2 regions of the Enterobacter sp. SA187 genome follow, and region 2 is predicted to be linked to the other one. Evidence: predicted binding sites of a transcription regulator. Region 2 holds the regulator's gene; the other holds the start of a gene.

Region 1 (14,814 bases), 1.3 Mb from region 2:
CGTCTCTTTCTGCGCCCCGGCAGAGAAGCGCTTGCTGTAACGGCGAAATTCACTGGCCGCCTCTTCCAGCGCCCCGGTGAGCCTTTCGCGCTCCAGCGAGGTGTCGAGCGTCGAGGCTTCATACACCTGCTCCATCAGCGGCAGCGTGGCATCCATCCAGCCTTCGGCGATGGCTACGCCCGGCGAGGCAGGCAGCGCGCGGATGCGTGTCTGACGGTACTGACCAAAGAGCGCCGCCAGCTGTGACTGGGAAAGAATGGCGGCCATCTGCGTGGCCAGCGTGACCAGGAAGGACTCTTCGCTTTCGTCAAACTGGCGTAATTCACGCTGCTGCACCACCAGCACGCCCAGCAACTGGCGGCGCTGAATAATGGGCACGCCGAGAAAGGCGCGGAAGCGCTCTTCTTTGACTGCGGGAATGAATTTAAAGCTGGGGTGCTTTTGCGCATCGGCCAGGTTGATGGGCTCCGCAAGCCGACCGACCAGGCCGACAATGCCCTGATCGAAGGCAAGCGTGACAGTACGACCACGCGGCTTTTTCAAACCGCGCGTCGCCATCAGGTAATAGCAGCGTCTGTCGTGATCGGCGAGATAAACCGAGCAGACCTCGGTATCCATCGCCTGACAAATTTCAGTAACCAGTACGTCCAGCGCCTCGTTGAGGCGCGGAGCACTTGCCACTTTCTCGACGATTTCTCGCAGCCGGGTGAGCATGTTATGTATGGCTTAACCTCTTTTACGTCGCCAGGCTGGGGGACTTTGCGGCTTCGGCGTCGCTTCAGAAAGCGCCATCACTACGCTTGCAAACTCTTTCATCACCCGACGATAGACATCGCGTTTAAAGGAGACAACCTGACGAACGGGATACCAGTAACTCACCCAGCGCCAGCCATCAAACTCGGGGGTACTGCTGGTTTGCATATTAATATCAGCATCACTGCTGACTAATTGCAGAAGAAACCATTTTTGTTTCTGGCCGATACACACCGGCTTTGTGTCCCAACGCACCAAACGTTTCGGTAACTTGTAACGCAACCAGTTGCGAGTAGAAGCAAGGATACGCACATCTTTACGACTTAACCCAACCTCTTCGAACAGCTCCCGGTACATAGCCTGCTCCGGGGATTCTCCGGGGTTAATTCCCCCCTGAGGAAACTGCCATGAGTGCTGACCAAAGCGCCTGGCCCACATCACCTGGCCCTGTCGGTTACAAATTACGATCCCAACATTGGGGCGGTAGCCATCGTCATCAATCACCGGACTACCTCAAAAAAAATCTGAATTTGAACGATTGTTTCACACTAGTGGTAAACGGTAAACCACTCTGTTAACGGTGCATAACCTAATAACAATTGAATAACTCACAGTTATCTGCCGAGTTATAAACAGATTAGGGTTCCGGGCGGCCACTTTATTCACTTTTTCTGTGGATATAGTTGTGAAGAAGTATGGAATTAAAGGGGGAAAACCCGGAGTAGTCCTAAATCCGCATTAATGCCATGAAAAAATAAAGCGCTATGCGTCAGTAGCTTAATGCACTTATACCGGAACGAAAAGGCGGTTATGTGACGATCATCACAGGGATGATCGCCTCGCTGATGAAAGATCGCACAGCGTCGGTTTTATCCACAGTTTGTGCCACCAAGTTAAACACAATTTGTGCGAAAATTCGATTTTGCTCCCACGTCAAGGCTGTAAATGGAAACAGTAGTGAAGGTTTTTACCAGTTATCCCACTTTTCTGTGGATAACATGGTGTAAGATCCTGTTCATTGCCAGTGACCAGAATTGGAAAACCGGGCAGGCTGTTGCGCAACATAAGTGATTATTTCCAAAAAAAGTCGTTAAATCATAGTATTGAAGGTTGCTCACAGAAATAAACCTCACTGCTCACCCCGGTGCATAATTGTTGTTCATTTTTTAACCAAAGGTCTGAATCATGTTCCCACCTGTTCCCTTAACTACACCACCGGATACCGAAGCAAAGCTGTTGGCGCAGGCACAGCGTCTGGCGGGCTTCACGTTAGGAGAACTGGGTCAAATGGCCGGTCTGCCAGTGCCCCAGGATCTGAAACGTGATAAGGGCTGGACCGGGATCCTGCTGGAACGCTGGCTGGGCGCAAGCGCAGGCAGCAAGCCGGAACAGGATTTCGCGGCGCTCGGTGTGGAGCTTAAAACCATTCCTGTGGATAACGCCGGACGCCCGCTGGAAACCACCTTTGTGTGCGTTGCCCCTTTGACGGGTAATAGCGGGGTGGTGTGGGAAACCAGTCATGTGCGTCACAAGTTAAAGCGTGTGCTGTGGATCCCGGTGGAAGGATCGCGGGAGATCCCTCTCGCCGTGCGGCGTGTGGGAGCACCGCTGCTGTGGAGTCCGGATGAAGATGAGGAGCGCCAGTTGCGCCTGGACTGGGAGGAGCTAATGGATCTCATCGTACTGGGTCAGGTTGAAACAATTACTGCGCGTCACGGCGAAGTGTTACAACTGCGCCCGAAAGCGGCGAACAGTAAAGCGCTGACCGAGGCCGTGGGCACCGAGGGCCAACGTATCCTGACCCTGCCCCGCGGCTTTTATCTGAAAAAGAATTTTACCCGCGCATTGCTGGCGCGGCATTTTTTGTTGCAGGGTTATTAAATTTTGCCCTGACCGGGCTTGCGCTTATAATTAGCCCTTCTTTTTTTGGCAGGACTTTTACGATGTTATTTGCATGGATCACCGATCCCAATGCCTGGCTGGCGCTCGGAACACTGACGCTGCTGGAAATAGTGCTGGGTATCGATAATATTATTTTCCTTTCTCTGGTAGTGGCAAAACTTCCGCCCGCACAACGTAACCGCGCCCGCCGTCTCGGCCTTGCGGGAGCAATGATCATGCGTCTGGCGCTGTTGGCCTCAATCGCATGGGTGATACGCCTGACCACGCCGCTGTTTGAGGTGATGGGCCATGCGGTGTCGGCACGCGATCTGATTTTACTGCTTGGCGGCTTATTCCTGATCTGGAAAGCGAGCAAAGAGATCCACGAGTCCATTGAAGGGGAAGAGGAAGGACTGAAAACCAACGTCCACTCCTTTATGGGCGCGATTGTGCAGATCATGCTGCTGGACATCATCTTTAGTCTCGACTCGGTGATTACGGCGGTGGGACTGTCTGACCATCTGTTCATTATGATGGCGGCGGTGGTGATTGCCGTTGGCGTGATGATGTTCGCGGCGCGTCCGATTGGCGAATTCGTCGATCGTCACCCGTCGGTGAAAATGCTGGCGCTGGCCTTCCTGATCCTCGTCGGCTTTACGCTGATGCTGGAAAGTTTCGGCATCCACGTGCCGAAAGGCTACATCTATTTCGCAATGTTCTTCTCCATTGCCGTGGAAACCCTCAATCTGTTGCGCAACAAGAAGCGTCCGCTCTGATTTACCGCTCCCCCGCCCCCGGGGGAGTGTACATTTTTTCTTCCGCTTTCAGAATTTGCTGCTTTTTCATCACATTATTCTGCGTTATTACTAGACTACATTCAGTTAACCGTCACGCGAGGAATAAAACGATGAAAAAATGGGCAGTGGTGATCTCTGCAGTAGGCCTGGCTTTTGCGGTTTCAGGGTGCAGCAGTGATTACGTTATGGCGACCAAAGATGGCAAAATGATCCTGACAGATGGTAAACCACAAATTGATGATGACACCGGACTGGTTAGCTATCGCGATCAGCAGGGCAACGAGATGCAGATCAACCGCGACGACGTTTCACAGATTATCGAACGTTAATCCTGAAAGGGTCAGTACCCTGCTGACCTTTTGATTTTTCACTTTCCCTTTTCACTCCCCTCTGCCATGTTTATATTCCTTTGTCAGGAAGCGACTGACGTTGTTAACAAAAGGAAGCCGGCAAATGCACTATCACCGTATCCCTCACAGCTCCCTTGAGATAAGCACTCTGGGGCTGGGCACTATGACGTTTGGTGAACAAAATAGCGAAGCCGACGCCCATGCACAGCTCGATTATGCCGTAAGCCAGGGAATAAATTTTATTGATGTCGCGGAGATGTACCCTGTTCCGCCACGCCCGGAAACCCAGGGGCTTACCGAGACTTACGTCGGCAACTGGCTGACGAAACGCGGTAACCGCGAAAAACTCGTTATCGCCTCAAAAGTCAGCGGCCCGAGCCGCAACAGCGACAGCGGTATCCGCCCGGATCAGGCGCTGGATCGAAAAAATATCCGCCAGGCGCTGGATGCCAGCTTAAAACGCCTGCAAACCGACTATCTCGATCTCTATCAGGTTCACTGGCCGCAGCGTCCGACCAACTGCTTCGGCAAACTGGGCTATGAGTGGACGGATAGCGCGCCGGGTGTAACCATCCTTGAAACCCTTGAAGCGCTGACGGAATACCAGCGTGCCGGGAAAATTCGTTACATTGGCGTCTCCAACGAAACGGCGTTTGGCGTGATGCGTTATCTGCACCTGGCGGACAAGCACGATCTGCCGCGCATCGTCACCATTCAGAACCCGTATAGCCTGCTGAACCGCAGCTATGAAGTGGCGCTGGCGGAAGTCAGCCAGTTTGAAGGGGTGGAGCTGCTGGCCTATTCCTGCCTGGCCTTTGGTACGCTGACCGGGAAATACCTCAACGGCGCGAAACCGGCAGGCGCGCGTAATACCCTGTTCAGTCGCTTTACCCGCTACAGCGGCGAGCAGTCGCAAAAAGCAGTCGCCGCTTACGTGGATATTGCGAAGCGGCATAATCTGGATCCGGCGCAGATGGCGCTGGCCTTTGTGCGTCGCCAGCCGTTTGTCGCCAGCACCCTGCTGGGGGCGACCACGCTGGTACAGCTGAAGACCAATGTGGAGAGCTTCCATCTTGATCTCAGTGAGGACGTGTTAGCAGAGATTGAAGCAGTGCACCGGGTGTATACCTATCCGGCACCGTGATGTAAAAAGCCGGGCAGATGCCCGGCTTTTTTTTGCCGGGTGGCGCTTGCGCTTACCCGGCCTACGTATCCCAGACTTCTTTACCGACGACGCTGCCAGATCCACAGCGCGGCAATCGCCAGCGCAAAGAGCGCACCGAAGCCCACGCCAACGCCCACCACCGGCACGCCGACTTTTATCGCCAGCGAATACAGCCCCAGCATCAGCAGCATAGCGGTGTTCTCACCGAGATTCTGTACCGCAATGGCATTCCCCGCGCCCACCGAGCGTTTACCGCGCTCCTGCAATAGCGCGTTCAGCGGCACCACAAAGAATCCACCCAGCAGACCAATCAGAATTAACAGGCCATAGGCAGGCAGTAGCGCATGTTGCAGGGAGAAGAACAGCACGCCGACGCCAATTAAAATCCCGGCTGGCATACAGCGCGACACCGTTTCCAGGGTGACGAGTTTCGCCGCCACGCCTGCGCCCAACACGATCCCCACCGCCACCATCGCGTTCAGATAGGTCGGCGTGGCGTTATCGGTAATACCCAGCGCCTCCGGTACCCACAACACCAGCAGGAAGCGCAGCGTCACGCCTGCGCCCCAGAACAGACTGGTGCCCACCAGCGAGAAACGGGTTTCGCCGTTCTGCCATAAAGATCGGCAGGCGCTGAAAAAGCTGTTGGTCATCGGCACGAAACGCCAGGACTGGCCGGGACGGGCGACAGGCAATACCGGGATCAGCAAATTCGCCACCACCGCACCCGCGTACACCAGCGCACAGACGCCAAGCGCCGCCAGCACGTGCCAGTCTGCCAGCACCCCGCCCGCTACCGAGCCAAGCAAAATGGCGGCGATGGTGGAGGACTCCATCAGACCGTTCGCCTTTACCAGTTTATCGCCGGTGGTCAGCTCGCCGAGAATGCCGTACTTGGCTGGCGAGTAGGCCGCCGCGCCAATTCCCACCAGCGTATAGCCAATAAACGGGTTAACGCCGAGACAGATGCTTGCCGCGCCGAGCAGTTTCAGGCTGTTCGCCACCATCATCACGCGGCCTTTGGGGAAGCTGTCAGCAACCTGGCCGACAAAAGGCGCAAAGAGTATGTAAGCGCCTACAAACACCATTTGCAGGATCGGCTGGCTCCAGTCCGGGTAATACTGCTCTTTCAGCAGCGCCAGAGTGGCGAACAGCAGCGCGTTATCCCCGAAAGCAGACAGGAACTGCGCGGCGGTGACTGCCAGCATCCCCTTCGACCACAGGGAATTGTTAGTGTGTGACTCACGCATGATGATGTTCCGGGTCTTCAAGCAGACCTTTAAGGGTGACAAAATCAGGCTTGCCGCTGCCCAATACCGGAAGTTGCTTCAGATAGCGAATATCCCGCGGGACGGCCAGCTCAGGGATCCCCTGCGCGCGGGCATGCTGGAGCAGCTTGTCGCGCGTCAGCTCGCTGTCGGTGGTAAACATCACCAGCGCCTCGCCTTTGCTGGCGTCGCTTTTGATCACCGTGCCGTGCATTTTTTCCGGCGATACCGCCAGCGCCAGTTGCTCGACCATCTCCAGCGACACCATTTCGCCCGCAATCTTGGCAAAGCGTTTTGCGCGCCCCTGGATCTGCACAAAGCCGCTGTCATCAAAACGCACGATGTCACCGGTGTCGTACCAGCCCGGCTCGATCTCGCCGCGCTCATTTTCCGCCGTCGGCGCTTCCAGCACGCCGGGGTTTTCCACCCGCAGATAGCCGTTCATCACGTTCGGCCCTTTCAGTTGCAGGCGACCGCCGTCTTCAATGCCGGGTACCGCCAGCAGACGCGCGTCCATACCCGGCAGAATGCGCCCGACGGTGCCGGGGCGCGCCGCCATCGGCACGTTAATGGAGACCACCGGCGCGCACTCGGTCACGCCGTAGCCTTCCAGAATGCGCAGACCAAATTTGTCCTGCCAGATTTGCCGCGTGCTCTCCTGAAGTTTTTCCGCCCCCGCCACCACGTAACGCAGACGATAGAAATCATAAGGATTGGCGAAACGTGCGTAGTGGCCGAGGAAGGTGGAGGTGCCGAACAGCACGGTGCAGTTACGGTCATACACCAGTTCCGGCACGATGCGGTAATGCAGCGGGCTTGGGTAGAGGAACACTTCCGCACCGGTCAGCAGCGGCGTGAACAGGCCGACGGTTAAGCCAAAGGAGTGGAACAGCGGCAGCGCCGACATAAAGCGGTCGTTAGCCGTAAAATCCGCGATGGTGCGGATCTGCTCGACGTTCGCCAGCAGACTCTTATGGCTGTGCACCACGCCTTTCGGATTACCTTCCGAGCCGGAGGTAAACAGCACCAGCGCGGCGTCTTCCGGCTGCTGCGGCACCTGCGCCAGATGCGGCATCAGCACGTGGGCGAAGATCCACAGCTTATCGGCGAGGGTCACGTCGCCCTTCAGATCTTCGAGATACACCCAGCGCACCTGCGTCAGCTGCTCCGGCAGGTGCCAGAGCTTGCCTTTGTCCATAAAGGTGCGTGAGGTAAAAATGGTTTTGATTTGCGCGGCGGTGATGGCGCTGGTCAGCCCTTTCACGCCTGCGGTGTAGTTCATCATCGCCGGAACGCGCCCGCGGGCGACCGCGCCAAAGATCACCGCCGCGCTGATGGCCGCGTTCGGCAGCATCAGGCCGATCTTTTCGCCCTGCGCGGTGTATTTATCCAGAATACGCGCCACGAACAGGGTTTTCGTTAACAGCTTGCGATAGGAGTCCGGTTTGAAGTTGATGTCTTCAATACAGGGCTTGTTCGCGCCGTAACGGTATTGCGCCGCAAGCAGCGCTTCAAACAGAGTTTCACGCGGGCGCACGGCCATACGCGCTTCCATCATGATCTGGTGCAGCATTTCGCCGGCGATTTTACGACGGTCACGGGCGCGCGGCGCATCCGGCATCGGCAGCGAGGTAGGCGGCAGGATGCGGATATGAATGCGCGGGAACAGGCGCTGTTTGACCAGCCCTTTCAGGCGGCTGAAGAAGGTCAACTCCGCGCCTTCGATACGCACCGGCACCACGGTCGCGCCGGATTTGGCGGCTACAAAGCCCGCGCCGTCATAAATTTTCATCAGCGATCCGGACACCGAGATGCGCCCTTCCGGGAAAATCACCACCGGGCGGCCCTGGCCAATCATGCGCACCAGCTGCTTAACAGACATCGGTTTTGTGGGATCGAGCGGCACAAAATCAATCAGATTGCGCAGGGCGCGCATGTACCACTGCTGGCTGATGGAGGTGTAAACCGCAAACACCGGACGTACCGGTAAAAACAGCGCCAGCAAAACGCCGTCAAGAAAAGAGACGTGATTAGGGGTGATCAGTACGCGCTCACCGCGGAGCGCCTGGGTATCGCCGGTCAGTTCGACCCTGAACAACAGGCGGAATAAAAAACGGAAAAAGTCCAGTAACATGGCAACTTCCTGTGTCAGTTAATATGAAAGATGTCAGGGAATTGTGGCAGATTACACGAGAAGTGCAGAAGGGGCGAAGGTAAAATCCAGACGAAAAAAAACCTGCGCATCCGCGCAGGTTGGTGCAAAACGTGAGTACTCAAAACGTACTGAAATCTCACCAATCAATACCTCTGGGACTTTAACTGTAGCAACAGCCCCCCTGTCCCTACAGTAATCAATCGCAACAGCCCTTCGCAAAGTGTAACCAAAGGTTTGAATTCGCTTTTTTTGTCTTATTTGCTGTCAACCACCTCGTGTAACGTTTTCACCAGCCGCAGTAGGCTGTCGATCACGTTTACGGCGTCCCGTACCGCAATCGCCTTGAACAGACGGCGCTTTTCCGTAACACTTAACGCTGTGTAAACGCTTACCCAAAAAGAAGGTTCTGTATGGCGACGATAAAGGATGTAGCCCGGCTTGCAGGTGTTTCTGTTGCCACGGTGTCACGCGTGATCAACCACTCCCCGAAAGCCAGCGAATCGTCGCGCCTGGCGGTGCAGAGCGCCATGGAATCCCTTAATTACCACCCGAACGCCAATGCCCGCGCGCTGGCGCAGCAGTCGACGGAAACCGTCGGGCTGGTGGTGGGCGATGTCTCGGATCCCTTCTTTGGCTCAATGGTGAAAGCCGTGGAGCATGTGGCCTATAACACCGGCAATTTTCTGCTTATCGGCAACGGCTACCATAACGAACACAAAGAGCGGCAGGCGATTGAACAACTGATCCGCCATCGCTGCGCGGCGCTGGTGGTGCACGCCAAAATGATCCCCGATGCCGATCTCGCCGCCCTGATGGAACAGATGCCGGGCATGGTGCTGATCAACCGCATCGTGCCGGGCTTTGAAACGCGCTGCGTGGCGCTGGACGATCGTTACGGCGCCTGGCTGGCGACCCGCCATCTGATCCAGCAGGGACACACTAAAATCGGCTATCTGTGCTCTAATCACGCCATTTCGGATGCGGAAGATCGACTGCAGGGCTATTACGACGCGCTGCGGGAAAATGGCCTGCCGTGCAACGACCGGCTGGTGACCTGGGCTGCGCCTGACGAGAGCGGCGGCGAACAGGCGATGACCGAACTGCTGGGACGCGGCAAAAACTTTACCGCGGTGGCCTGTTATAACGACTCCATGGCGGCAGGGGCGATGGGGGTGTTAAACGATAACGGCATTGACGTGCCGGGTGAGATTTCGCTGATCGGCTTTGATGACATTCTGATCTCCCGCTACGTGCGTCCGCGCCTGACCACCGTACGCTATCCGATTGTCACCATGGCGACCCAGGCCGCTGAACTGGCGCTGGCGCTGGCGGAAAATCGTCCGCTGCCGGATATTACCCACGTCTTTAACCCGACGCTGGTACGACGCCACTCGGTCGGCACGTTGCAGGAAAGCTAAAGCGTATAGCGGTACAGGTGCACGGTTTTGTCCGGGTATTCAAGGCCGTCGCCAATGTACTGCCAGCCGTAGCGCTCGTAAAAATCCATGCAGGCAGACCACAGATACAGCTGCGGATAGCCCTGCCCGCGGGCGTACTCTATCACCTGTTGTTGCAGCGCCCCCGCCAGCCCCTGCCCGCGCGCGCTTTCATCCACATACAGCGCCGCCAGCCACGGCCACAGATCCTGACGGCTGATTAAATCGCAGCGCCAGAGTCCCACCGTACCCAGCAACTGCTCACCCTCCGTCGCCACGAAGGTCAGCGGCAGCTCGCCGGGACGCTGGCTGTGTTCGACGATGCTGGCAAAAAATTCCCGCGGCAGCCCGTCGCCAAAGGCGCGCCACTGCCAGTCGATCACCTGTCCGGTAAACTGCGGCACGTCGTAAAGCGGCTGGATCTTCACATTAATTTTCCCTGAAAAAGCGGTACGGATTCGAACAGATAGCCGTCGAAGTCCGGCGCATCTTCGTCCGATAGCTCCAGCAGGCTTTTTTTGACGTTTTCCAGATGTTGCCACATCGCCTGCCACGCCCCCATCACATCGCGACGGCGCAGCGCCGCCAGCAGGGTTTGGCGGTCGCCCAGCCATTTCAGACGATATGCCCGGCTGGCGATGTGCACATTAAACTGCTGCCACAATGGGCTGCTGTCCATGTGATGCCAGATGCTTTCCACCGTGCCCAGCAGCATCTGGTTTTGTGACGCCCCTGCCAGCACCAGGTGGAACATTTTGCTGTTATCCTGGGAATTGTCATTCATGGCGATGGCGCGCTGTTCCTGCTCCAGAATACGCCGCAGGTTGTCGATGTCGGCGCGGGTGGCCATTTTTGCGGCAAAGGCGGCAATGTTGCTCTCCAGCAGTTGCCGCGCCTGGAGGATTTCAAAGGGGCCGACGTCGCTGCTTAAAAAGCGTTCTTCTTCGTTTTCGTGCTCCTGGGGGATGCGCATCACGTACACCCCGGATCCCTGGCGGATATCCACCGTGCCCTGCAACTCCAGCATTAACAGCGCCTCGCGCACGATGGTGCGGCTGACGCCGTAGGTTTCGGCAATATTTCGCTCCGGCGGCAGACGGGAGCCTACCGGGTAGTGTCCCTGGATAATCTGCGCGCGCAGATCCTCACCTATCTCCTGGTACTGTTTTTTTTCCGTCACTACGACTGCTTTCTCCACCATATCACCTGCTATTTCCATTCATCGTCGAGAGTCAGCGTGAGCGTGCGCTCCTCGCTTAACCGACGGTACCATGAGGCAGATTTTTTGGCGCGCCGGTTACGGTTATTTTGCAGATCGATCTCAATTAAACCATAGCGATTTTTAAAGGCGTTCATCGGCGAGACGTTATCGGTGAACGCCCACAGCATATAACCCTGGCAGTTAGCGCCGTCTTCCCTGGCGCGCAGCGTCTGGTAAAGATGTTCGCTGATAAAGGCGATGCGATAATCATCTTCAATCACGCCATCGACATTGCGGAACTGCCCCTCGTTTTCAATGCCCATCCCGCTTTCGGCAACGAACCACGGAATATTGCCGTAGTCGTTTTTAATGCGCATCGCCATGTCGTAAATAATCTGCGGATAAATTTCCCAGCCGCGGGATTTATTCATCCGCCGCCCCGGTAATTCAAATGGCTCGTAATAGTATGCCGGATGGAAAGGCGTGTCCGGATGCCAGGCGCGGGACGGCGCTTTCACGCGGTGCGGGTAATAGAGATTAATCCCCAGTTCATCGACGGTATTATCGCGAATGATCGCCAGTTCTTCGTCGTTGTACTCCCACGCCACCTGATGCTGTTCCAGCAGGCTGAACAGCTCCGGGGGATAATGACCCTTCACTAACGGATCCAGAAACACGCGGTTGTAGAACAGATCGTACATGTCGGCCGCCCGCACATCGTGCGGCGCACGAGAGCGCGGGTAGGTCACTTCCGGATTAAGAATACAGCCGACGCTGCCCTGATAGCCCTTCTCACGAAACAGTTTCACCACTTTCGCCGTGGCGAGGTTTTTGTTGTGATTCCACTGCATCCAGGTGCCGGTGTTTTGTTCATAGGGCCAGCGCAGCGCGTCCAGATAGACGCGCGTCTGCACCACAATCGGCTCGTTAAAGGTGAACCAGCGCGTCACCTGGGTGTGATAGCGGGCAAAGACTTTTTCCGCATACAGCAGGAAAAACTCCACCACCTTTTTCGACGCCCAGCCGCCGTAGTTTTCCAGCAGATAACCGGGCAGCTCGTAATGCTCAAGGCAGATCATCGGCTCTATGCCGTGGCGATGCATCTCGGCAAAGAGTTCGTCATACCAGGCGGCGTACTCCTCATCCACCACGCCATTCTCGTAGTCGGTAAAAAAGCGTGACCAGTTGATCGAGGTGCGGTAGTGGGTCAGCCCCGCCGCTTTCATCAGCTGCACGTCTTCACGGAAGCGATGATGAAAATCGGTGGCGACAGCCGGGCCGTAGCCTTCATGCCAGACGTGGCGGTCGTTTTTGTACCAGAGATCCGGCCAGGAGTCCTGCCCGGCTTTTTTCCCGCTCCAGCCTTCGGTTTGCCAGGCGGAGGCCGCCGCCCCGAGGATAAATGACGGCGGGATAACGATGGTTTTCGTGCTCATACTGTCCTCAGGCGTTTTTCGCCAGTTCCGTTGCTTCCGCCTTCAGCTGCGCCTGTTCCGCGCGGCGCGAGGCGATCTTCACAAAGGGCAGATAGATAATTACCGCAGTAACGATGCAGATAAACTGGGTGATCACCGCGCCCATCGATCCGGCAGTGGAGAGCCAGGCGTTGATCAGTGGCGGCGTGGTCCAGGGCACCATTACCACCGCTTTTCCGGCGAAACCGGTGACGGTGGCGAAATAGCCAATGGATCCGGTGACCAGCGGCGTGATGATGAAGGGGATCGCGAGGATCGGGTTGAGCATGATCGGCATGCCGAAAATCACCGGTTCGTTGATGTTAAACAGGCCAGGGCCGATAGAGAGCTTGGCGATCTCGCGCATCTCTTTACGTTTGGTGGCGATCATCACGGCAATCAGCAGGCCGATGGTCAGCCCGGAACCGCCGATGCTCATGTACACATCCCAGAACGGCATGGTGATGATGTTCGGCACTTCTTTGCCCTGTTCGAAAGCGCTCATATTGACGGTGATCGCCCCCAGCAGCAGCGGCTCACGGATCGGTTTGATCATCTGGTTACCATGAATACCGATCACCCAGAACAGCTGCGCCACGAACATCAGCAGCAGGATCCCCGGCAGGCTCTGCACCACACGCTCCAGCGGCTGTTGCACCACCTGATAGATGGCGTCGTAGAGATACAAGCCGGTGATTTGATGGAAAACGAATCCGAAGGTGGCGATGGCGGTGGTGGTGATGATCGCCGGGATCAGCGCCGAAAACGACGCAGCGACGTTGGGCGGCACGGTGTCGGGCATTTTGATCTTCAGCCCCTTGCGCCCTTCCAGCCAGCAATAAATTTCCACCGACAGAATGGCGATAAACATGCCGAGGAACAGGCTGCGGGTATCGGAGAACTGACGCAGCAGCACGTCTTTCACCACATGCATTTCGCCGTCCACCAGCATTTCTACGGTCGTTGGCGTCACGCAGATAAAACAAATAACCGCCAGCAGGCCAGGGAATAAGGATTTAATGCCGTTAATGCGCCCTAATTCCAGACCAATTAAAAATACCGCGCCGATATTTAAGAAGTTGAGCGTGGCGTAATTAATGGCGCTGGTAATGGGTTTTAACGCCGCCAGAAATGACAGCGACTGAAAACTGGCGAGACCGTTTTTCGGATCCAGCACCATATTGGAAATCAGTACTGAAAACGCACCGACAATAATGACCGGCATCAGGGTAATAAAGGCGGATTTAATCGCCATAATATAGCGATAACTGTTAAAAGTTGTCGCGAAACTACCCAGAGAATCAATGAGCTTATCCTGTAAAGCCATACGATGGTACCTCAGTAAAAGGGCTTTTTTATTGTCCAGGGTTACAGCCGAATACCAACTGGCATACCAAAAGTAGACAGCGTAGGGGAAAAGTTCTGTGATAAAGCTCTCAGGATAGAAAGTGGTATTCCAGATAATGTGATCGCGCGTAGATTGGTATTCCACCCATCGCTTTTCCACAGGGAGAGGCCGTAACGTCATATAGCCTTTGTGATAAACTCCCGCTCAACTCAGGAAACAGGACGTCGTCATGGCAACAATGCTGGATGTTTCACTGCGCGCGGGCGTCTCAAAGGCGACGGTTTCACGCGTGCTGAACGGTACAGGTCAGGTTAAAGACAGCACCCGGCAGCAGGTGTTTAAAGCGATGGAAGAGCTGGGCTACCGGCCTAACTTTCTGGCCCAGTCGCTGGCCAACCGCACCAGTAACAGTATTGGCCTGGTGGTATCGACCTTTGACGGCTTCTATTTTGGACGCCTGTTACAGCAGGCCTCCCGCCAGACGGAAACCCACGGCAAGCAGCTGATTGTCACCGACGGGCACGATACCCCGGAGCGGGAAGAAGAAGCGGTGCAGATGCTGGCGGACCGCCGCTGCGACGCCATTGTGCTCTACACCCGCTTTATGCGCGAAAAAGCCATTATGGCGCTTATCGATCGCATCCCGATGCCGCTGATTGTGATCAACCGCGACGTCAGCCAGGCGCGGGATAAATGCGTATTCTTCGAGCAGCAGGACGCGGCTTTTAAGGCGGTGGAATATCTGATTTCTCAGGGACATCGCGATATCGCCTGCATTACCGTACCTATCCACACGCCCACCGGCAAAGCGCGGCTGATGGGCTACCGCAAAGCGCTGGAAAAGCACGGTATCCGCTGGGATGCGGCGAAAGTCAGGTATGGCGATGCGGGTATGACCAGCGGCTATGAGCAGTGTCAGGCACTGTTGCAGGAAGGCGTTGCCTTCAGCGCGCTCTTTGCCTGTAACGATGATATGGCGCTCGGCGCGTCCAAGGCGATCCACCAG
Region 2 (14,814 bases):
TGCCCGGAAAACGCATACGGGCAAAAGCGTAGGCGCAGGTGGTGGACAGCGCCACAATGCCGATGGCGGTGATGGCCGCGATTTTGATCGAGTTCCACAGCCATAACAGCACCGGGAACGGCGGCGGCGTTACGCGACCATCGGCGTGCTCAATGCTGAAGCCGAGCGCCAGTTTCCAGTGCTCCCAGGAAATCTGATCCGGGATCAGGCTGCCGGTGGCGAAGTTGCCCGGACGCAGCGAAATCGCGATGACCATCAGTAGCGGGAACATGATCGCGGCGATAAAAATTAGCAGCCCGAGGTGCGTGAGCAGAAGGCGCAGCTTTTGTGATTTGGGTTGTACCATAGCCATTTACAGTGCCCTCCTTAGTCAAATTTCATGCGTGTGGCTTTCAGGTTGATGATGGCAAGCGCCCCCACCAGCAGGAAAATCAGCGTGGCGATAGCCGCCGCCAGGCCAAAGTCCTGCCCGCCGCCGCCTTCAAAGGCGATGCGATAGGTATAGCTGACCAGCAAATCGGTATAGCCCGCAGGCGTGGTGGTGCCGAGCCGGTCCGGCCCGCCATTGGTTAACAGCTGGATCAGCACGAAGTTGTTAAAGTTAAAGGCAAAGCTGGCGATCATCAGCGGCGTCAGCGGCTTGATCAGCAGCGGGAAGGTGATCTTAAAGAAGTTCTGCAAAGGGCTTGCACCGTCCATCGCCGAAGCCTCATAAAGATCGTCCGGGATCGCTTTCAGCAGGCCCATGCAGAGGATCATCATGTAGGGGTAGCCGAGCCAGGTATTGACGATCACGATCATCGCCCGCGCGGTTGTCGGATCGCTGAACCAGGCCGGACGGATGCCAAACAGCCCGCTCAGCATCATATTGATCTCCCCGAAGCTCTGGTTGAACAGGCCTTTGAAGATCAGGATCGAGATGAACGACGGTACGGCGTAGGGCAGGATCAGCAGCACGCGATACAGCGCTTTGCCTTTGAGGGATTCCCACTGCACCAGGCAGGCCAGTACCATGCCGACCGCTACGGTCAGTACCACCGTCAGGAGTGAGAAAATCACCGTCCAGACGAAAATGGCGAAGAAGGGTTGCTGAATGCCTTCGTCGGTAAAGACGCGCATAAAGTTCTTCCAGCCGATGGTCACGGTATAGCCGGGGCTGAGTTTTTCGTCGCCCCAGTTGCCGTCAGCGTTAACGGCCTGGAAATAACCGATGTCATTGTTCGGGCGATACACCACGCCGCTCTGATTATTGGTCAGCGCGCCGTCATCGCCGCGCGTATACAGCGGACGGGTGCCGGAGAACTGGCGCAGTGAACTCATGATGACTTTGCTGTCGTCGGGCAGCACAGCGGTCAGCTGGTTCAGCGCCTGACGGTTCTGGGTGATCACGCGCAGATTGCCGCGTTCGCCTTCCGGCAGGGCGGGGGCTTCTTTCAGCTTCAGCGTCTGCTCGCCGCCGAACCTGAAGGCGTCTGAGACATAATTTTTGCCGCTTTCACCGTCGGTCAGTGCCAGGATCCAGTCATTACCCGCCGGGTAAAGTCCAAAATTAAATGACTTTCCGGCCTGATAAACGCGATCCATCAGCACCTCTTGCGCCCGCTCCTGGGTGAGCTGGTTGGTGCTGCTGTAGTTGGTGAAGGCGATGGCGATGGTACAGACCAGCGGGAACAATACGAACAGCCCCATACCCGCCACGCCAGGATAAACATAGCGCCAGGCATAGGTTTTGCGGTTCGCGAAAATATACAGGCCAGCAGAGCTTAAAATCAGCGTCATGATGGCAAACAGGTACTCCCCCTGGGCGTACATCAAAACCACAAGCCAGGCCACCAGCAGGCCGAGCAGGGCGATGGTTGCCCATTTTACGGTCTCGCTTTGCCACCAATGACTCTTTCTAACGACATCCATGGGGATTCATCCTCTACCACTGTGAAAACCTGTAGGCCGGATAAGACGCGTGGCGTCGCCATCCGGCAACTGCGACTGATGGCGCTGCGCTTATCAGGCCTACATTTATTACTTACTTAGTTACACGGGCCTGTGCATCTTTCAGCGCGGCGTCAACGGTCTGGCGACCGCTGGCAGCGTTGATCACTGCGGTGCGTACGGCATACCAGAAGGCCGACATCTGCGGCACGTTCGGCATGATTTCACCGGTCTGCGCGTTTGCCATGGTGGCGGCAATGCGCGGATCCTTCGCTAACTGATCCTGATAGGATTTCAGGGCCACCGCGCCTAACGGCTTGTCTTTGTTCACTTCCGCCAGGCCATCGTCCGTCAGCAGGTAGTTTTCCAGGAACTCTTTCGCCAGTTCTTTGTTCGGGCTGGCGGCGTTAATGCCTGCGCTCAGTACGCCAACGAACGGCTTAGAGGCTTTGCCTTTGAAGGTCGGCAGCATGGTCACGCCGTAGTTCACTTTGCTCTTGTCGATGTTTGCCCATGCCCACGGCCCGTTGATGGTCATCGCGGTATCGCCTTTGTTAAAGGCGGCTTCGGCGATGGAGTAATCGGTATCCGCGTTCATGTGTTTGTTTTTGATCAGATCCACCAGGAAGGTCAGACCCGCTTTCGCGCCCGCGCTGTCGACGCCGACATCTTTCACGTCATACTTGCCGTTTTCATACTTGTACGCATACCCACCGTCGGCGGCGATCAGCGGCCAGGTGAAGTACGGCTCCTGAAGGTTGAACATCAGCGCGCTCTTACCTTTCGCCTTCAGCTCTTTATCCAGCGCCGGGATCTCTTCCCAGGTTTTTGGCGGGTTAGGGACGAGATCTTTGTTGTAAATCAGGGAGAGGGCTTCAACAGAAATCGGGTAGGCGATGATCTTGCCGTTGTAACGTACCGCATCCCAGGTGAACGGGAAGAGTTTGTCCTGGAAGGCTTTGTCCGGGGAAATTTCCGCCAGCAGGCCAGACTGCGCGTAGCCGCCAAAGCGGTCGTGCGCCCAGAAAATAATGTCCGGGCCATCACCGGTGGCCGCCACCTGTGGGTATTTCTCTTCCAGTTTATCCGGGTGTTCAACGGTCACTTTGATGCCAGTGTCTTTCTCGAATTTTTTACCCACTTCGGCCAGGCCGTTATAGCCTTTATCGCCGTTGATCCAGATAACCAGCTTACCTTCTTCAATTTTGGCGAGAGCCGGTGCGGTCAGCATCATCGTCGCGATCGCGGATAATGCCAGAATGCCTGCGCCAGTTTTGATTTTCATAAATCCCGTCCTTTTTGGTGATGTGCTCTCACGATGTCGAACACAGGTACACAGAGGTGGCTTAACGGGTCTTAGTCTCCTGGTTTGGCAAGCGCTTCTCATCCTCCTGCGCCCTACGCCCCACCCCTCCTTTGTGTGATCTGCTTTGCATAAAACCCAGTTATGCGGGGCAGCGCACACAAAAACACCGCCATTTTTGCAATCGCCATCACGAATTTCGCCGATGCACGGAACTTGTGGGGGCAGAGCCGGTCGCCTCATCCTCCCGTCTCCTCCCCCATAAAAAAGCGAAGGGTGGAGGATCCACCCGCGCAATCAATCCCGCATAGTCCCCGCATCTTGAAGGTTTCAGCGTAGTAACAAAGGGAGAAGGGCATGGCGAGCGTGCACTTGCGCAAGGTAACGAAAGCCTGGGGCGACGTAGTCGTTTCGAAAGACATCAACCTCGACATTAATGAAGGCGAGTTTGTGGTGTTTGTCGGGCCGTCGGGCTGCGGTAAATCGACACTGCTGCGCATGATTGCCGGGCTGGAAACGATCACCAGCGGGGATTTACTGATTGGCGATACCCGCATGAATGACATCCCGCCCGCCGAGCGCGGCGTCGGCATGGTGTTCCAGTCGTATGCGCTCTACCCGCACCTGTCGGTGGCGGAGAACATGTCCTTTGGTCTGAAGCTGGCGGGCGCCAAAAAAGAGATGATTAACCAGCGGGTTACCCAGGTGGCGGAAGTGCTGCAACTGGGGCATCTGTTGGATCGTAAGCCGAAGGCGCTCTCCGGCGGTCAGCGTCAGCGTGTCGCCATTGGCCGTACGCTGGTGGCCGAGCCGCGCGTCTTCCTGCTGGATGAACCGCTGTCCAACCTCGACGCCGCGCTGCGCGTGCAGATGCGTATCGAGATCTCCCGCCTGCACAAGCGGCTGGGACGCACGATGATTTACGTGACCCACGATCAGGTCGAAGCGATGACGCTGGCCGACAAAATCGTGGTGCTGGACGCCGGGCGCGTGGCGCAGGTCGGCAAACCGCTGGAGCTGTATCACTACCCGGCAGACCGCTTTGTGGCGGGCTTTATCGGTTCACCGAAGATGAACTTCCTGCCGGTGAAAGTGACCGCAACGGCGATCGATCAGGTGCAGGTGGAGCTGCCGAACCGCCAGCAAGTGTGGCTGCCGGTGGAGAGCAGCGACGTGCAGGTCGGCGCCAATATGTCGCTCGGCATTCGCCCGGAACACCTGCTGCCCAGCGATATCGCCGATGTCACGCTGGAAGGCACGGTGCAGGTCGTCGAACAGCTGGGCCACGAAACGCAAATTCATATTCAGATCCCCGCCATCCGTCAAAACCTGGTCTACCGCCAGGCTGACGTGGTGTTGGTAGAAGAGGGTGCCACATTCGCTATCGGCTTGCCGCCGGAGCGTTGCCATCTGTTCCGTGAAGATGGCACCGCTTGTCGTCGGTTGCACAAAGAGCCAGGCGTTTAAGCATTCCCATAACTTACACAAAATCATTCAGGGTGCATCGAGGCGGCAAGAGAATGAATCCCCGGGAGCGTACATAAGTACGTGACTGGGGTGAATGAACGTAGCCAACAAAGAGGCAACCTGAATGATGAAGTGTAAAAAGAAAAGCAATGCTCTCAGGAGATAGAACGATGATTACTCTGCGCAAACTTCCACTGGCTATCGCCGTTACAGCAGGCATTCTGTCTGCTCACGCTGGCGCGGTCGACTTCAAAGGTTATGCCCGTTCTGGTATCGGCTGGACCGGTAGCGGCGGCCCGCAACAGTGCTTCCAGGCAACTGGCGCACAGTCCAAATACCGTCTCGGTAACGAATGTGATACGTACGCTGAAGTTAAACTAGGCCAGGAAGTGTGGAAAGAGGGCGATAAGAGCTTCTACTTCGACTCCAACATTGCCTATAACTCTTCACAGCTGAACGACTGGGAAAACGACAATACCCCGGCGATCCGTGAATTTAACGTCGTGGGTAAAAACCTGATCGACTCCCTGCCAGGCGCGAACATCTGGGCTGGTAAGCGTTTCTATCAGCGTCATGATGTGCACATGATCGACTTCTACTACTGGGATATTTCCGGTCCGGGCGCAGGTCTGGAAAACATTGACGTTGGTATCGGTAAACTCTCCTTCGCAGCAACCCGTTCTACGGAATCCGGTGGTTCATCCGCAGCGGCTGAACGCGATCCGGTGACCGGTGAAAGAACCTATAACAATGACGTGCCGAACGACGTGTTCGACGTGCGTTTAGCAGGTCTGGAAACTAACACCGACGGCGTACTGGAGCTGGGCGTTGACTACGGTCACACCAACCTGCCGGACAACTACACGCTGCGTCAGGGCGGCTCGAAAGATGGCTGGATGTTCACCGCTGAACATACCCAGAGCATGATGAAAGGCTTTAACAAGTTTGTGGTGCAGTACGCCACCGACTCAATGACCTCCAACGGCAAAGGCCGTCCGGAAGGCGGCAGCATCAATAACGATGGCAGCATGATCCGCTTGCTGGATCATGGTGCGATCACCCTGGCCGATCGCTGGGATCTGATGTACGTCGGTATGTATCAGGATATCGACCGTGATGACAACAACGGCACCCGCTGGTGGACCGTGGGCGTGCGCCCGATGTTCAAATGGACGCCGATCATGAGCACCCTGCTGGAAGTGGGCTACGACAACGTGAAATCACAGCGTACCGACGACACCAACAACCAGTACAAAATCACCCTCGCGCAACAATGGCAGGCTGGCGACAGCATCTGGTCCCGCCCGGCTATCCGCGTATTCGCTACCTATGCGAAGTGGGATGAGAAATGGGGTTACGCTAACACCAACGCGGATACCGCTGCCGGTTATACCAGTGGTTTAGCGTACAACGATACCTCCGCCCGTACCTTCAGCCGTGGCGACAACGACGAAGTGACCTTCGGCGCGCAGATGGAAATCTGGTGGTAATCCCCCGTTAACCTGACGTAATGACCAAAAGAGGGGCGTAAGCCCCTCAACCCTTTGGGTGACGCGCGCTATTGCCTGGCAACCGTGGCACCTGTGAATTCAGAGGTGAAAACAATGAAAATGAAAAAAAGTCTCGTCGCATTCTGTCTGAGCGCCAGCCTGCTGGCGGCATGCCCGCTTTCCGCGCTGGCGGACGTCAACTTTGTTCCGCAAAACACCAGCAGCGCCCCGGCTATTCCGGCGGCGGAGCTGCAAAAACTGACCTGGACGCCGGTTAACCAGTCCAAAGCCCAGACCACCACGGTGGCGACCGGCGGACAAACCATTAACGTGCCGGGGATCAGCGGCCCGGTGATCGCCTGGAGCGTGCCGGCCAATATCGGTGAACTTACGCTGACGCTGACCAGCGAAGTGGATAAACAAACGCAGGTCTTTGCGCCGAACGTTTTAATCCTCGATCAGAACATGACGCCATCCGCCTTCTTCCCGAGCGACTATTTCACCTATCAGGAGCCGGGCGTGATGAGCGCCGATCGGCTGGAAGGCGTGATCCGCCTGACGCCTGCGCTGGGTCAGCAAAAAATCTACGTGCTGGCCTTTACCCGCGATCAGGATTTGCAAAAGACCACCAAACTGATCAACCCGGCGAAAGCCTATGCCAAAGGCGCGGGTAACGCGATCCCGGATATTCCCGATCCGCTGGCGCGCCACGTCACCGATGGCAAGCTGACGCTGAAAGTGAAAACCAACAGCGGCTCCAGCGTGCTGGTCGGCCCGCTGTTTGGCTCCTCCGGCCCGGATCCGGTGACGGTGGGCAATACTGCGGCTCCGGCTACCGCCTATAGCGCACCGGCAGCACCTGTTGCTGCGCCGGCCCCGGCACCTGTTCCGGCAGTGAAGAAAGAGCCGGTGCTGAACGAAACCGAAAACTACTTTAACCAGGGTATTCGTCAGGCCGTCGCCAAAGGTGAGATCGACAAAGCCCTGAAATTGCTCAACGAAGCAGAAAGCCTGGGATCAAAAACTGCCCGTTCAACCTTTATCAGCAGTGTAAAAGGCAAGGGGTAATTCACCCCGCAATGCTGATTTTGCTGTTTGGTGCGCCTTAACGGGCGCACCTTTTTTTGCGCCCCGCGCACGCTGTTGCGTATCTGTTACGCTTTTGCAAAGGACATGAACTTTGCCCGCCCGTCTGTGCCGGTTCTGCGATACAATACTTTTACGTTTTGTACCGGAGAGTAAGGCATGTCACACCCTGCGCTAACGCAACTGCGTGCGCTGCGCTACTTTGACGCAATCCCCGCGCTGGATCCGCAACTGCTCGACTGGCTGTTGCTGGAAGATTCCATGACCAAACGTTTTGAGCAGCAGGGCAAACAGGTGAGCGTGACGCTGATCCGTGAAGCCTTTGTCGCGCCGGATGAGATCCCTGAGGAGCTGCCGCTGCTGCCTGCGGAATCACGTTACTGGCTGCGCGAAATTTTACTCTGCGCTGATGGCGAACCCTGGCTTGCCGGGCGCACGGTGGTGCCTGAATCCACCCTCAGCGGGCCGGAGCTGGCGCTGCAAAAGCTGGGCAACACGCCGCTCGGACGTTATCTCTTTACCTCGTCTACGCTTACCCGTGACTTTATTGAAATTGGGCGTGAGGATACGCTGTGGGGACGCCGCTCCCGTCTGCGTCTGGGCGGGAAGCCGTTACTGCTGACGGAACTGTTTTTGCCGGCATCGCCGTTGTACTAAGAGGAAGATAAAATGGAGTGGAGTCTCACTCAGGATAAGCTGCTGGCCTTTCACCGCTTGATGCGCACCGATAAACCCATCGGCGCGCTGTTACTGTTATGGCCCACGCTGTGGGCGTTATGGGTCGCCACGCCGGGCGTACCGCCGCTGTGGATCCTGGCGGTATTTGTCGCGGGCGTCTGGCTGATGCGCGCGGCGGGCTGCGTGGTGAACGATTATGCCGACCGTAAAATCGACGGGCACGTTAAGCGCACGGCGAACCGTCCTATGCCCAGCGGCGCGGTAACGGAAAAAGAGGCGCGCACGCTGTTTGTGGTGCTGGTGCTGCTGGCCTTTGTGCTGGTGCTGACCCTGAACCTGATGACCATTGCGCTCTCGGTGGCGGCGCTGGCGCTGGCCTGGGTGTATCCGTTCATGAAGCGCTACACCCATTTACCGCAGGTGGTATTAGGTGCGGCCTTTGGCTGGTCCATACCCATGGCGTTTGCGGCAGTAAGTGAGTCCTTACCACTGAGCTGCTGGCTGATGTTTGTCGCCAACGTCTTATGGGCAGTGGCCTATGACACGCTCTATGCGATGGTTGACCGCGATGACGATCTGAAAATCGGCGTCAAATCGACGGCCATTCTGTTCGGGCGTCACGACAAACTGATCGTCGGCCTGTTGCAGGTAATAGTGCTGGCGCTGATGACCGCCGTCGGCTGGCTGAACGGGCTGGGCTGGCCTTACTATGCGTCGATAGCAGTAGCTGGTGCGCTCTTTATCTATCAGCAGTGGCTGGTGGTGAACCGCGAACGCGAGGCCTGCTTTAAAGCCTTTATGAACAATAACTACGTGGGTCTGGCGCTGTTTTTAGGGCTGGCGGTGAGTTATCTGCTGTAAATAAAAAAGGCCGGGAGGCGGTGACGCCTTACCTGGCCTGTGATTCTGTGCGTGTTTGTAGGCCCGGCAAGCAAGCGCCGCCGGGCATTACGTTATACCGCGTCCGTCTGACTGGTTGCGCTCTCAATCGTTAAGCGCACATCAGAGGTCACCAGATCGGCGAGCAGCTGATAAACCTGCAAGGTTTTCGCCGGATCCGCATCCCCCGTATCGCTGATATAGCCCTCGTCACGCAGCGTCAGCACCAGCGTACTGAACACCGCCTTATCGAAGAACTCCGGCGCGTTAATACCGTGTAGCACCGACAGACGCTGCGCCAGCGTGCGGCTCTCTTTTTCCAGCGTACTGCGGTTGATGGACGGGTTCGCGCTCAGCAGCCAGAAGGTAATGGCATAGCGTTGCAGCGTTTCACGGGCGCCGGCCGCCAGCAGTTGCAGCGTGCGGGAGCGTGACGGATTGATATGCAGACGATCGTCTTTATCAATGATCAGCCCCTGGCGCAGCAGTTCGGTGGTCAGGGTATCCAGTACCTCTCCTAACGCCTCTTTTTCCCAGCGCAGGAACAGCTCGGCTTTCAGCATCGGATACAGCGCTTCAACATGACGCAGCATCTCCTCGCGGGAGATATGGCGATGCTGGGTAATGATGGCCGCCATCAGGGAAGGCAGAACCAGCATATGCGCGATGTTGTTACGGTAGTAGGTCATCAGCACCGCCTGCTCGCGCGGCAGAATGATGATGTCGCCGATGGTATCTTTCTCGACTTCAAACTTGTTCATTTGCAGCGCGTGATCGATAAGCCCTGACGCGGTGCTGGCCGGCACGGTGGCGTCTTCTGAATAAGGCGCATTGCGCAGCAGATCCAGATAACAATCCAGCTGCTCGGTCAGCTGTTCGCGGGTCAGCGAACGCTGGCGTGACGCCAGCAGCGCCGTCGAACACAGGTTCATGGCGTTCGCCGCACCGGCGTTGTTAATACGCACCATCAGCTCGGCGGCGATGGTATTCACCGTCGGCGTCAGCCACGCCGGGCGCACCGCTTCAATAGGATCGATCGCTTCGCGCCACTCCGGCACATGCTGATTAAGATACGCATTCAGCGGGATCGGTTCGCCAAAGTTCACATAACCCTGGCCCAGATTACGCAGCTTGCTTAAGCCACGCACCATCTGCATCAGGTTCTCTTTCTCTTTGGTCGCGCCGCGCAGCTCTTTGGCGTAAGTACCCACTTCCATCACGTGCTCGTAGCCGATGTAAATCGGCACTAACGTAATAGGACGGGTGCCGCCGCGTAACATCGCCTGAAGGGTCATCGACAGGGTGCCGGTCTTCGGATCGAGCAGACGCCCGGTACGGGAACGACCGCCTTCCACAAAGTACTCCACCGAATAACCCCGGCTGAACAGCTCGCCGAGATACTCACGGAACACCGTCGAATAGAGTTTGTTGCCCTTAAAGGTACGACGGATAAAGAACGCGCCAAGGCGGCGGAAAATCGGCCCGGCGGGCCAGAAGTTTAGGTTAATACCGGCGGCGATATGCGGCGGCACCAGCCCCTGGTGGTAAAGCACGTAGGAGAGCAGCAGATAATCCATGTGGCTGCGGTGGCAGGGCACATAGACGATCTCGTGACCGTCGTGGGCCAACTGACGCACGCGCTCGGCGTTGTGGACGTTGATCCCCTGATACAGCCGGTTCCAGGTAAAGCTCAGAATGCGGTCAGAGACGCGGATCATTTCATAGGAGAAGTTCGCCGCAATCTCTTCCATCAGGGCGACGGCATTTTGCTGTGCCTTTTCATGGGAGATCTTTTTGCTGCGCGCTTCGTCTTCCACCGCGCGGGCAATGGCTTTTGAGGCCAGCAATTTATTGAACAGATCCTGACGCGCAGGCAGGCGCGGGCCGACCGCGGCCAGACGCTGGCGGGCAAAATGCATCCGCGCGACACGCGCCAGTTTCTGGGCGATAATTTTGTCAGTGCCATGTTCGGTGGCCATGCGGCGCAGCGAAACCGGCGGCGAGAAGCGCACAAAGCTGTCGCGTCCCAGCCAGGAGATAGCAAAGAATTTCTGTACGCCGTTAAGCATACGCAGCGGCGGGTTGACCTCGCCTTTCTCACGACCCGGCGAGCGGCCAAACATCACCGACACCGGCACCATTTGCACGTCCAGATCGGGGTGGTTGCGGTGCAGATCGAGGTAATCATGGAACAGCTTGATCGACTCTTCCTTCGGCGTGTACCAGGTGAACACGCGGGGTCCGCTGTGAATAAAGATATAGCGCGGCAGCAGCGTGCCGTCGATTTCGAGTGGCTCCAGCGGATCGGGCAGATCGTTTGCCAGACACTGCGCGCGCAGGGTCAGTAAATCTGCCTTCGAGTTGTACGGTAAGACGTACATAATAGGGCGTGAGGTATCAAGTCCCAGTTCCTGGGCAGGTTCTGCCGGAATGGGCTTGCTTTTTACCAACGCGCCTAATGGTAAATTAAGTAATTTGTAGTAAATTCGTGGCCAGCCGGACATATACGATGTGAAGCCTCTGGTTAATAATCCTGTTGCGCCGCAAGAATATCAGAAAGCGCGCGTAAATTCTGTTGTACCAAGGTCTGCTTGCATAGACATTGACGCTAATTACATAAAAAGGTTCTTTTGATGGCCAATAATACCACTGGGTTTACTCGCATCATAAAAGCAGCAGGGTACTCCTGGAAAGGCGTTCGCGCCGCCTGGATCAACGAAGCGGCGTTTCGTCAGGAAGCGGTAGCGGTGATCCTGGCGATTGCCATTGCCTGCTGGCTGGATGTGGACGCTATCACGCGCGTGCTGCTGATCGGCTCGGTAGCGCTGGTAATGATAGTGGAAATTCTGAACAGCGCGATTGAAGCGGTGGTGGACCGTATCGGCACGGATTTTCATGAACTTTCCGGGCGCGCAAAGGATATGGGCTCGGCGGCGGTGCTGATGTCCATCCTGCTGGCGCTCGCCACCTGGGGCATGCTGTTGTGGTCGCATTATCGATAATGCTCGCATAAATCGACAAACTCCGCTGTTTTGCTCAAAATTCGATTCCAAATTTCACTTTGCCTGTATATACTCACAGCATAACTGTATATGCAACCAGGGGGCGGTATGAAAGCTTTAACGGCCAGGCAGCAAGAGGTGTTTGATCTCATTCGGGATCACATCAGCCAGACAGGCATGCCGCCGACGCGTGCGGAGATCGCGCAGCGCTTGGGGTTCCGTTCCCCGAACGCGGCTGAGGAACACCTGAAAGCGCTGGCGCGCAAAGGCGTGCTGGAGATCGTTTCCGGCGCGTCCCGCGGTATTCGTTTACTGCTTGAAGATGTTGACGGACTGCCGCTGGTCGGGCGTGTCGCGGCAGGTGAACCGCTGCTGGCGCAGCAGCACATTGAAGGCCATTATCAGGTCGATCCCAATCTCTTTAAACCGAATGCAGACTTCCTGCTGCGCGTTAGCGGCATGTCGATGAAAGATATCGGCATTATGGACGGCGATCTGCTGGCGGTGCACAAAACCCAGGAAGCCCGCAACGGCCAGGTCGTGGTCGCGCGTATTGACGATGAAGTGACCGTTAAGCGCCTGAAGCGTCAGGGTAATACCGTGCAACTGCTGCCGGAAAACAGCGAGTTTTCTCCTATCGTGGTTGACCTGCGCGAGCAGAGTTTCACCATCGAAGGGCTGGCCGTCGGCGTGATCCGCAACGGTGAGTGGCTTTAATCTCTTCTTTCCACGCGGCGGCAACATCATGATTGCCGCCGCGCGTCCGTTTCCCTTCTGGTAATTCAACGTGGCCTTTCTGACGACTTCCGACAAAGCGTTGTGGCGTCTTGCGCTGCCGATGATTTTTTCCAATATCACCGTGCCGCTGTTGGGGCTGGTGGATACCGCAGTCATTGGTCATCTCGACAGCCCGGTGTATCTGGGCGGCGTGGCGGTTGGCGCCATGGCCACCAGCTTCCTGTTTATGCTGCTGCTTTTTCTGCGCATGAGTACCACCGGTTTTACCGCCCAGGCCTTTGGCGCAAAAGATCCCCATGCCCTTGCGCGGGCGCTGGTGCAACCACTGCTGCTGGCGTTGATCGCCGGTTTCGCCATCATCCTCTGTCAGACCCCGCTGATTAATCTCACACTGCACATTGTGGGCGGCAACGACGCGGTGCTGGAGCAGGCGCGGCGTTTTCTGGAGATCCGCTGGCTGAGCGCCCCGGCGTCGCTGGCGAACCTGGTGCTGCTCGGCTGGCTGCTGGGTATCCAGTATGCCCGCGCGCCTGTGGTGCTGCTGGTGGTGGGCAACGTGCTGAATATTGCCCTCGATTTATGGCTGGTGATGGGGCTGCACATGAACGTGCAGGGCGCTGCGCTCGCCACCGTCATTGCGGAATACGCCACTTTTGTGGTCGGCCTGCTGATGGTACAACGCGGGTTGCGTCGCCGGGGGATCAGCCTGGCGATGCTGAAGACCGCCTGGCGCGGCAATATAAGGCGGCTGCTGGCGCTTAACCGCGACATCATGCTGCGCTCGCTGCTGCTTCAGCTGTGCTTTGGTTCCATTACCGTGATGGGCGCGCGTCTGGGTGGCGACATCGTGGCGGTGAACGCCGTGCTGATGACGCTGCTGACTTTTACCGCCTACGCCCTGGATGGTTTTGCCTATGCAGTTGAGGCCCATTCCGGGCAGGCCTATGGCGCGCGCGATGGCAGCCAGTTGCTCAGCGTCTGGCAGGCGGCCTGTCGGCAGTCGGGGATAGTGGCGCTGGCGTTTGCGATGGTGTACGCGCTGGCCGGTGAGCAGATTATTTCGCTGCTGACCTCCCTGCCGGATCTGCAACGGCTTGCCGGGCACTACCTTGGCTGGCAGGTGATTTTACCGATCGTGGGGGTATGGTGTTATCTGCTCGACGGCATGTTTATCGGTGCTACCCGCGGGACGGAAATGCGTAACAGTATGGCCATCGCCGCCGCCGGTTTTGCCCTGACGCTGCTCAGCGTACCGCTGCTCGGTAATCATGGTTTATGGCTGTCGTTAACCGTCTTCCTGGCGCTGCGTGGGATTACGCTGGCGTGGATCTGGCGTCAGCACTGGCAGCACGGCACCTGGTTCTCATAAGTTCACTGGCGCTTTATTGCGTTGATGGTTAAATATTCCGAATAATCTCCGCTTCGACATCTCCTTAACTACAATAATTATCACGTTCAGCAGAAATCGAACGAACTGATGGATACTGAATATATTTTTATTCAAACCGAACGATGAGGATATCATTATGAATAAAGACGAAGTCGGCGGTAACTGGAAACAGTTCAAAGGTAAAGCGAAAGAACAGTGGGGTAAATTAACCGACGATGATATGACTGTCATCGAAGGTAAACGCGACCAGCTGGTTGGTAAAATTCAGGAGCGTTACGGCTACCAGAAAGACCAGGCTGAGAAAGAAGTTGGTGACTGGGAAACCCGTCACGATTACCGCTGGTAATCACGGACTTCTGCGGCAATTAGCGTTACAGCTACCCTGCCCGAAAGGTACAAGGATGTACCAACCTCTCTCTACATTCCCACCTTATTTCTAACGCGGTTTTTTCTTCACCTGAATGCTGTGATCGTGCTGACAGGCACCCTGATGACGACAGGCTTCCACTTCTGAACATGCCGCACATAAACCATGCGCTTCAATGACATTATGGCGTAGCGCAAAACCCATTCGCGCGGCCAGACCATGCATAATATCTTCCACACCTTCCGCCGCTTCTTCTTTGACGGCTCCGCAACGATCGCAGATAAACATTGCCGACGTATGGGCCGGATTATCAAAAAGATGACACAGCACATAGCTGTTGGTGGACTCAACTTTATGCACAAAGCCCTGCTCCAGCAGGAAGTCCAGCGCACGATACACCGTGGGCGGCTTCGCCTGTGGCTCAGATACCCGTAATAAATCCAGCAGATCGTAAGCGCTGATCGCCCCTTCCTGCAGGCTTAATA

What was found. Region 2 encodes LexA, which represses DNA repair genes until DNA is damaged. Its sites were predicted from a motif close to TNCTGTATGTACATACAGNA; they were not measured.
Region 1: a site for LexA is predicted at 1,691-1,710, ahead of mutH (DNA mismatch repair endonuclease MutH). Genes of this name have one in related genera too.

The regions. Positions count from the first base shown of each region.
Region 1 is NZ_CP019113.1:216,479-231,292, forward strand. It holds gene ptsP (phosphoenolpyruvate--protein phosphotransferase) at 1-714, opposite strand, end outside; gene rppH (RNA pyrophosphohydrolase) at 727-1,257, opposite strand; gene mutH (DNA mismatch repair endonuclease MutH) at 1,939-2,634, shown strand; gene BMF08_RS01065 (TerC family protein) at 2,697-3,410, shown strand; gene BMF08_RS01070 (YgdI/YgdR family lipoprotein) at 3,542-3,760, shown strand; gene BMF08_RS01075 (NADP(H)-dependent aldo-keto reductase) at 3,885-4,925, shown strand; gene lplT (lysophospholipid transporter LplT) at 5,006-6,196, opposite strand; gene aas (bifunctional acyl-ACP--phospholipid O-acyltransferase/long-chain-fatty-acid--ACP ligase) at 6,189-8,348, opposite strand; gene galR (HTH-type transcriptional regulator GalR) at 8,780-9,787, shown strand; gene BMF08_RS01100 (GNAT family N-acetyltransferase) at 9,784-10,233, opposite strand; gene BMF08_RS01105 (GntR family transcriptional regulator) at 10,230-11,003, opposite strand; gene BMF08_RS01110 (glycoside hydrolase family 1 protein) at 11,015-12,442, opposite strand; gene BMF08_RS01115 (PTS sugar transporter subunit IIC) at 12,450-13,787, opposite strand; gene BMF08_RS01120 (LacI family DNA-binding transcriptional regulator) at 14,038-14,814, shown strand, end outside.
Region 2 is NZ_CP019113.1:1,488,428-1,503,241, forward strand. It holds gene malG (maltose ABC transporter permease MalG) at 1-352, opposite strand, end outside; gene malF (maltose ABC transporter permease MalF) at 367-1,911, opposite strand; gene malE (maltose/maltodextrin ABC transporter substrate-binding protein MalE) at 2,024-3,214, opposite strand; gene malK (maltose/maltodextrin ABC transporter ATP-binding protein MalK) at 3,590-4,699, shown strand; gene BMF08_RS07175 (maltoporin) at 4,849-6,189, shown strand; gene malM (maltose operon protein MalM) at 6,304-7,257, shown strand; gene ubiC (chorismate lyase) at 7,435-7,932, shown strand; gene ubiA (4-hydroxybenzoate octaprenyltransferase) at 7,945-8,814, shown strand; gene plsB (glycerol-3-phosphate 1-O-acyltransferase PlsB) at 8,907-11,336, opposite strand; gene BMF08_RS07200 (diacylglycerol kinase) at 11,466-11,834, shown strand; gene lexA (transcriptional repressor LexA) at 11,943-12,551, shown strand; gene dinF (MATE family efflux transporter DinF) at 12,622-13,941, shown strand; gene BMF08_RS07215 (CsbD family protein) at 14,099-14,308, shown strand; gene zur (zinc uptake transcriptional repressor Zur) at 14,399-14,814, opposite strand, start outside.